Linked DNA regions of Dyadobacter pollutisoli. The protein of the gene in region 2 binds, or shares a complex with, the protein of the main gene of each other region. Links are inferred from orthologs where the notes say so. Each region holds a gene or a part of one and is shown on either strand. Other genes may lie near its edges. The genes, in order: mnmE and mnmG.

Region 1 (3,234 bases), 4.9 Mb from region 2 along the record:
TCGGCATTGACGGAAGTTTCGCGCCGTGGGTCGGTGCGATGATCCCTGACATCAAACATCAAATACTGGTGATCGCTGATGACGGCAGAGAAGAAGAAGTGGTAACCAGGCTCGCCCGTGTCGGTTATGATTATACGATCGGCTATCTAAATAGCGGCTTCGAGGCGTGGGAAAAAGCAGGTAAAGAAATCGATCATATAGAATCCGTTACTGCGGTCGAAATGGCACGGCGACTTACAAGCAATCATGACTTGACCGTGCTTGATGTAAGAAGAGCCAGCGAGCATTTCTCTGAGCATGTAATCGGATCGGAGAATATTCCATTGGACTACCTCAATGACCACCTGGCTGAAATCAGTAAAGACAAAACCTATCTGGTTTACTGCGCGGGCGGGTACCGTTCAATGATTTTTAATTCGATCCTCAAAGCCCGTGGTTACGATAATCTGATTGACGTCCAGGGAGGCTTTAAAGCAATTAAAGAATCCGGCCTTTTTCAGATAAGCAATTACGTCTGCCCAAGTACTATGTTATAAATCAGAGTGCCTACCTGTCCGACAAAATAATCTTTAATCATTTAAATGTCATAATATGAAATCAAACATGGGATCTGCCGATAAAATAATTCGTGTGCTACTCGCCCTTTCGGCTGCGGTATTATACTTTACAGGCATAACATCTGGAACGCCAGGTATCGCTTTGATGGCGATCGGGGCCGTATTGCTGGTAACGTCCTTTCTGAATTTTTGCCCGCTCTACACGATTTTCGGTATCTCCACCAGAAATAAAAAATAAACCTATGGGACTCTTATCTTCATTATTCGTAAATAAGAGAAGTAATCTCTCCCATTTTTCCGACCTGTCAAAACCGCCTGGTCTTGAGGGACAAATGAGGGACAAAAATTAGTAAATCATTCAGGAAAGAGCAAAATAAAACGTCTGAAAATTTAGATCAAATATCTAGTTTTCAGGCATTTGTATATTAATACTTAGTAGTATTCTATGTGTTTACTTCCCGATACAAAACTTACTAAAAATATTATCCAAAAGATCATCCGTCACAATTGTCCCCGTAATCTCACCCAGATGATGTAGCGACAGTCTGATGTCCTGCGCCAGAAAATCACCTGTAATCCCGGTGTTGAGTCCGTTGAGCACGTCGGCTAATGCTTCGTTGGTTTTGAGCAGGTGCTCGTAATGGCGCAGGTTGGTTACTACCGTGTCACCTGCCGCTTGCCGGTGCACCAATGACACCAGTCTATCAGTCAGACCTGCCAGTCCTTTTTGGGTTTGAGCCGAAATCTGAATGACTTCCTGGTGATCAACGGCCAACTTCTCGCTTAGATCTGAGTGCAGGTCAATTTTATTTAAAACAAACAAAACCTCTTTCCCTGCCGGTAAATCACTGGCGAGCTGTTTATTTTCCATTAAAGTTTCCTGGCTGTCAAAAAGGAAAATGACGATATCAGCCTTTTCCATTGCCGCTTTGGAGCGCTGTATCCCAATTGACTCCACCAGATCAACCGTTTGGCGGATTCCAGCCGTATCTATAAATCTGAATTTAAGCCCGCCGAGCACGATCGTGTCTTCGATCACGTCCCTTGTCGTGCCGGCAATGCTTGTCACAATCGCTTTTTCCTCGTTGAGCAGTGCATTCAAAAGTGTTGACTTGCCTACATTGGGCGAGCCGATGATGGCAACCGGTACGCCTTCTTTAATTGCATTGCCGAAATCAAAGGAATCAATCAGCGGCGCAATCGTAGTTTGCAAGGCATTGATCAAACGCCGCAGATCCTCGCGCTGCGCAAACTCGACATCTTCTTCGCCAAAATCCAGTTCAAGCTCTATTAATGAAGCAAAATGAATCAGCTCGCTGCGAAGTGAGGCCAGCTTTTTAGAAAATCCACCCCGAAGTTGATTCAATGCGGTTTTATGGCTGGCCTGAGAATCTGCTGCGATCAGATCGGCGACAGCTTCGGCTTGCACCAGGTCAAACTGGCCGTTCAGGAAAGCACGCTGAGTGAACTCCCCGGGCTTGGCAATTCTCGCCCCCTTGGTAATGAGCAGTTTCAGTATCTGGCGGATAATGTAGTCAGAGCCATGGCATGAAATTTCAACCGAATCTTCTTTCGTAAATGATTTTGGTGTTTTAAAAATCGTGACCAGTACCTCATCAATCACTTCCTCCTCTGACCGTATCGTCCCGAAATGAACGGTATGACTTTCCGCGTTTTCAAGATTTTTCCCTCCAAAGACCGAATTAACCATTGCAATAGCGCCGAGTCCGGATACCCGGATGATCGCAATAGCACCCACGCCAGATGGGGTTGCAAGCGCGCATATGACTTCCTGTTGATGGATTTTCGCTGTATTCATAATGCAAATATGCGACTAAATCTGAATTTCGTACCTTTGTGGGATTTTCCAGCCGCTTTGGTTGTTACACTTTTTTAAACATTTGTCTTCTTTAAATTTTGCTTACTGAAACTTCACCGATCCTCACCCATCAGCTTCCCGTCATGGAGGCCTTCTATACCCTGCAGGGCGAAGGCCAGCATAGTGGCAAAGCGGCTTACTTTATCCGCCTGGGCGGCTGCGAGGTGGGTTGTCACTGGTGTGATGTAAAAGAATCCTGGGATGCGAGTCTTCACCCCCGACACAGTATCACATCCATTGTGGATGGAGCATTGCAGTATCCAGGCCGACTGGCGGTTGTTACCGGCGGCGAGCCATTGATGTATAACCTGGATGAGCTGACTGCTGCCCTGCAAAGGGCGGGGTTCAAAACAAACATTGAAACCTCAGGCGTTTATCCATTCACCGGTCATTGGGACTGGGTGTGTTTTTCACCGAAAAAGTTTAAAACCCCACACCCGGACATCTATCAAAATGCCCATGAGCTCAAAGCCATTATCTACAATAAAAGTGATTTTGACTTTGCAGAAGAGCACGCCAGCCAGGTTTCGGGCGACTGCGCGCTACTGCTCCAGCCAGAATGGAGTAAGCAACAGGTGATGCTGCCTTTGATAATTGACTATATCAAAGACAATCCCAAATGGAAAATGTCGTTACAAACTCACAAGTTTATGAATATTCCATAATGCGCCGGGTTCTGATTTTTTTTCTGTTATTAAGTCTTCACACACTGCACGTTGCCTCAGCACAAGATGCTACTTTGCCGAGACGGGCACGGGAAATTTACGACAAAGCGCAGGCTGCCTGGCAGGCGCGCCA
Region 2 (3,204 bases):
AAAGAGTTGTTACTAGCTGTTTGCTGCTGAATGTTATCTTAACAAGATACTTAGTATGTTTGTAAATTATTTACCATCAAACATTTAAATGTAGAGAGGGTTATTATTGGCTAAAATGATAGTCCTCCGGCAGTTCCGACAAGCATGCTTAATTTCTTCTCAGAAGACGTCGATTTCGACCTACCTCGTCCGCTTAAAACCAAAAAATGGATCAAAAAAACCTCAGAATCAGAGGGTTACGAAATATCTGATCTGAATTATATCTTTTGTTCGGACGAATACCTTTTAGAAATCAATAAACAGTACCTGGATCACGACTATTTCACAGACATCATTACGTTTGACAATAGTGAGGAAGACAATATATTGGAAGGTGACATCTACATTAGTGTGGATAGGGTGAGGGAGAATGCCGAGACGTTTCACGCCGATTTTGAGACCGAAATGCGGCGGGTACTGATACACGGATTGCTTCACCTGATGGGTTATGAAGATTCGGATGAAAGTCTGAAAAAAGCGATGAGGGCCAAAGAGGACGAGTACCTTATCCAATTCTAGTTAAATTTCCACGTGGAACACTTTAATTAAAGTGGTTTAATAAGTAAACAAATTATGTTTCAAGAATACGATGTAATTGTGGTAGGAGCGGGCCACGCGGGATGTGAAGCAGCCGCGGCTGCAGCGACGATGGGCTCCTCCGTACTGCTGATTACAATGAACATGCATACCATCGCGCAGATGTCGTGCAACCCGGCAATGGGCGGTGTAGCCAAAGGACAAATCGTTCGCGAGATCGACGCGCTCGGTGGGCAGTCAGGAATAGTGAGCGATAAGACAATGATCCAGTTCCGGATGCTTAATCTATCCAAAGGTCCCGCGATGTGGAGCCCGCGTTGCCAAAGCGACCGCGTGTTATTTGCACAGGAATGGAGGAACATTTTAGAGAACAATCCGAACGTAGATTTCTGGCAAGACACCGCGAAAGAGATCATCATAGAAAACGGTAAAGCCTGCGGCGTGAAGACTAGTCTCGGCATTGAGATCAGATCAAAATCGGTCGTGCTTACAAACGGCACATTCCTGAATGGACTCATCCATATCGGCGAGAAGAATTTCGGAGGAGGACGCACCGGTGAAAAATCCGCCACGGGCATTACCGAACAATTGGTAACACTTGGCTTCGAAGCAGGCCGGATGAAAACCGGAACACCCCCTCGAGTAGACGGACGTTCACTCGACTATTCCAAAATGGAGGAGCAGCCAGGTGACGAAAAGCCGGCAAAGTTTTCCTACACAGATACCAAGCCGCTGGCCAAACAAAGGAGCTGCTGGATTACTTACACCAATTCCGAAGTACACGAAATACTCCGCACCGGTTTTGAAAAATCCCCAATGTTCTCAGGCAGGATCAAAGGAATTGGGCCCCGGTACTGTCCTTCTGTTGAAGACAAAATCAATCGCTTTGCAGATAAGGACCGTCACCAGATCTTCGTAGAACCGGAAGGGTGGGATACCGTTGAGGTTTACGTCAATGGATTCTCTACCTCGCTTCCCGAGGATGTACAGTACGCAGCTTTGAGGAAAATCCCAGGCTTCGAAAACGCAAAAATGTTTCGTCCCGGCTACGCGATTGAATACGACTATTTCCCACCGACGCAGCTTAAATCTACCCTGGAAACACACTTGATTAAGAACCTGTTTTTTGCAGGTCAGATCAATGGTACTACCGGATATGAGGAAGCCGCCTGTCAGGGTTTGATGGCTGGTATCAATGCGCACAGAAATGTGAACGAGTTATCTCCCTTCGTACTCAAAAGATCAGAGGCATATATTGGAGTACTGATCGACGACCTGATCAATAAAGGCACGGAAGAACCTTACCGTATGTTCACTTCCCGCGCCGAATACCGGACGCTTCTTCGGCAGGATAATGCAGATATAAGGCTTACACAAAAAGGCCACGAGATTGGTTTGGCCAATGAAGAACGTCTGCTAACAGTATTGAAAAAAAAGCAGGAGGTTAACGATATCATTACTACGTTCGCTGCGACGAAAATTACTCCGGAGGAAATCAACCCGCTGCTGGAAAGTATCGGAACTGCATTAGTCCGCGAAAAACTTCCGCTCGCACAGTTGCTGAAACGACCTCAGATATCCATTGCGCAATTGTCAGGCGCAAGTGAAACAGTAGCCTCCTTGCTTGAAAATTTCAGCCCGGATTCTATTATGCAGGCCGAGATTAATCTCAAATACGACAGCTACATTGAGAAAGAAATGCTGCTCGTTGAGAAGATGAACAAGCTCGAAAACCTGGGCATCATTGAAAATTTCAACTACGATGTGGTCACATCATTATCATACGAAGGCCGTGAAAAATTGAAACGAACACGCCCTTCCACCATCGGACAAGCTTCCCGTATCAGCGGTGTAAGCCCTTCCGACATCTCAGTATTAATGCTCTTTATAGGACGATAATGTCATTAGAAACGCTTGAAAATTGCCCGGTTTGTAACAAATCCAGTTTCAGTAATTACCTGAATGTGGAAGATTATACGGTTTCACACCGGGAGTTTACCATACAACAATGCAATTCCTGTTACTTTCTATTCACTAACCCGAGGCCACCGGAACCAGAAATAGGAGCGTATTATCAATCTCAGGATTATATTTCACATCACGATGAGGCCAAAGATGTGATGAGCAAAATATATACTTCTGTGCGCGATTACACCATTGGACAGAAGGTTAAAATGATCAACGAACAGTCTTCCAAAAAGGGAACGCTGCTCGATATTGGATGCGGTACCGGTAACTTTTTAGGTGCAATCAAAGAGAATGGATGGAAAGTATTTGGTACCGAACCAGACTCCGGAGCGCGCGAAGTTGCTTCAAAAAGGGTAGGGGCAAGCATCTTTCAGGACATTCAAACTGACGCATTGCAGGGTCTGAAATTCGATGTGATTACGCTTTGGCACGTACTTGAACACGTACATCAGCTCAATGAAACCCTCGAATGGCTCACCGAACATCTAAATGAAAGCGGTACTATTATCATCGCGGTACCAAATCCACAGTCTTTCGATGCATTGAAATATGGCCGGTTTTGGGCGGCGTACGACGTTCCCCGCCACCTGTATCATTTCACCAAAGGAAGTATGAAACAGCTTCTCGAAAAGCATCATATGCATATTCAAAAGATATTAC

Evidence for each region.
Region 1: the proteins of mnmG (region 2) and mnmE are in contact, whole or in part, in a solved structure (PDB 9HIP), measured with the Escherichia coli proteins. The link is inferred for Dyadobacter pollutisoli from one-to-one orthologs.

The regions. Positions count from the first base shown.
Region 1 is NZ_CP112998.1:1,184,996-1,188,229, reverse strand. Bases 193-3,092 are described here. They hold mnmE (tRNA uridine-5-carboxymethylaminomethyl(34) synthesis GTPase MnmE), read right to left. Parts: upstream 2,377-3,092; coding sequence 1,009-2,376; downstream 193-1,008. Other genes in these bases: ON006_RS04925 (7-carboxy-7-deazaguanine synthase QueE), read left to right, coding at 2,520-3,092; ON006_RS04935 (YgaP family membrane protein), read left to right, coding at 592-795; ON006_RS04940 (MBL fold metallo-hydrolase), read left to right, coding at 193-536. In the rest of the region: more of ON006_RS04940, read left to right, coding at 1-192; more of ON006_RS04925, read left to right, coding at 3,093-3,101; ON006_RS04920 (OmpA family protein), read left to right, coding at 3,101-3,234. UniProt on the Escherichia coli protein: Exhibits a very high intrinsic GTPase hydrolysis rate. Involved in the addition of a carboxymethylaminomethyl (cmnm) group at the wobble position (U34) of certain tRNAs, forming tRNA-cmnm(5)s(2)U34.
Region 2 is NZ_CP112998.1:6,099,738-6,102,941, forward strand. The notes cover bases 174-3,043. They hold mnmG (tRNA uridine-5-carboxymethylaminomethyl(34) synthesis enzyme MnmG), read left to right. Parts: upstream 174-612; coding sequence 613-2,475; downstream 2,476-3,043. Other genes in these bases: ybeY (rRNA maturation RNase YbeY), read left to right, coding at 174-558; ON006_RS25085 (class I SAM-dependent methyltransferase), read left to right, coding at 2,475-3,043. Outside these bases: more of ybeY, read left to right, coding at 145-173; more of ON006_RS25085, read left to right, coding at 3,044-3,204. UniProt on the Escherichia coli protein: NAD-binding protein involved in the addition of a carboxymethylaminomethyl (cmnm) group at the wobble position (U34) of certain tRNAs, forming tRNA-cmnm(5)s(2)U34.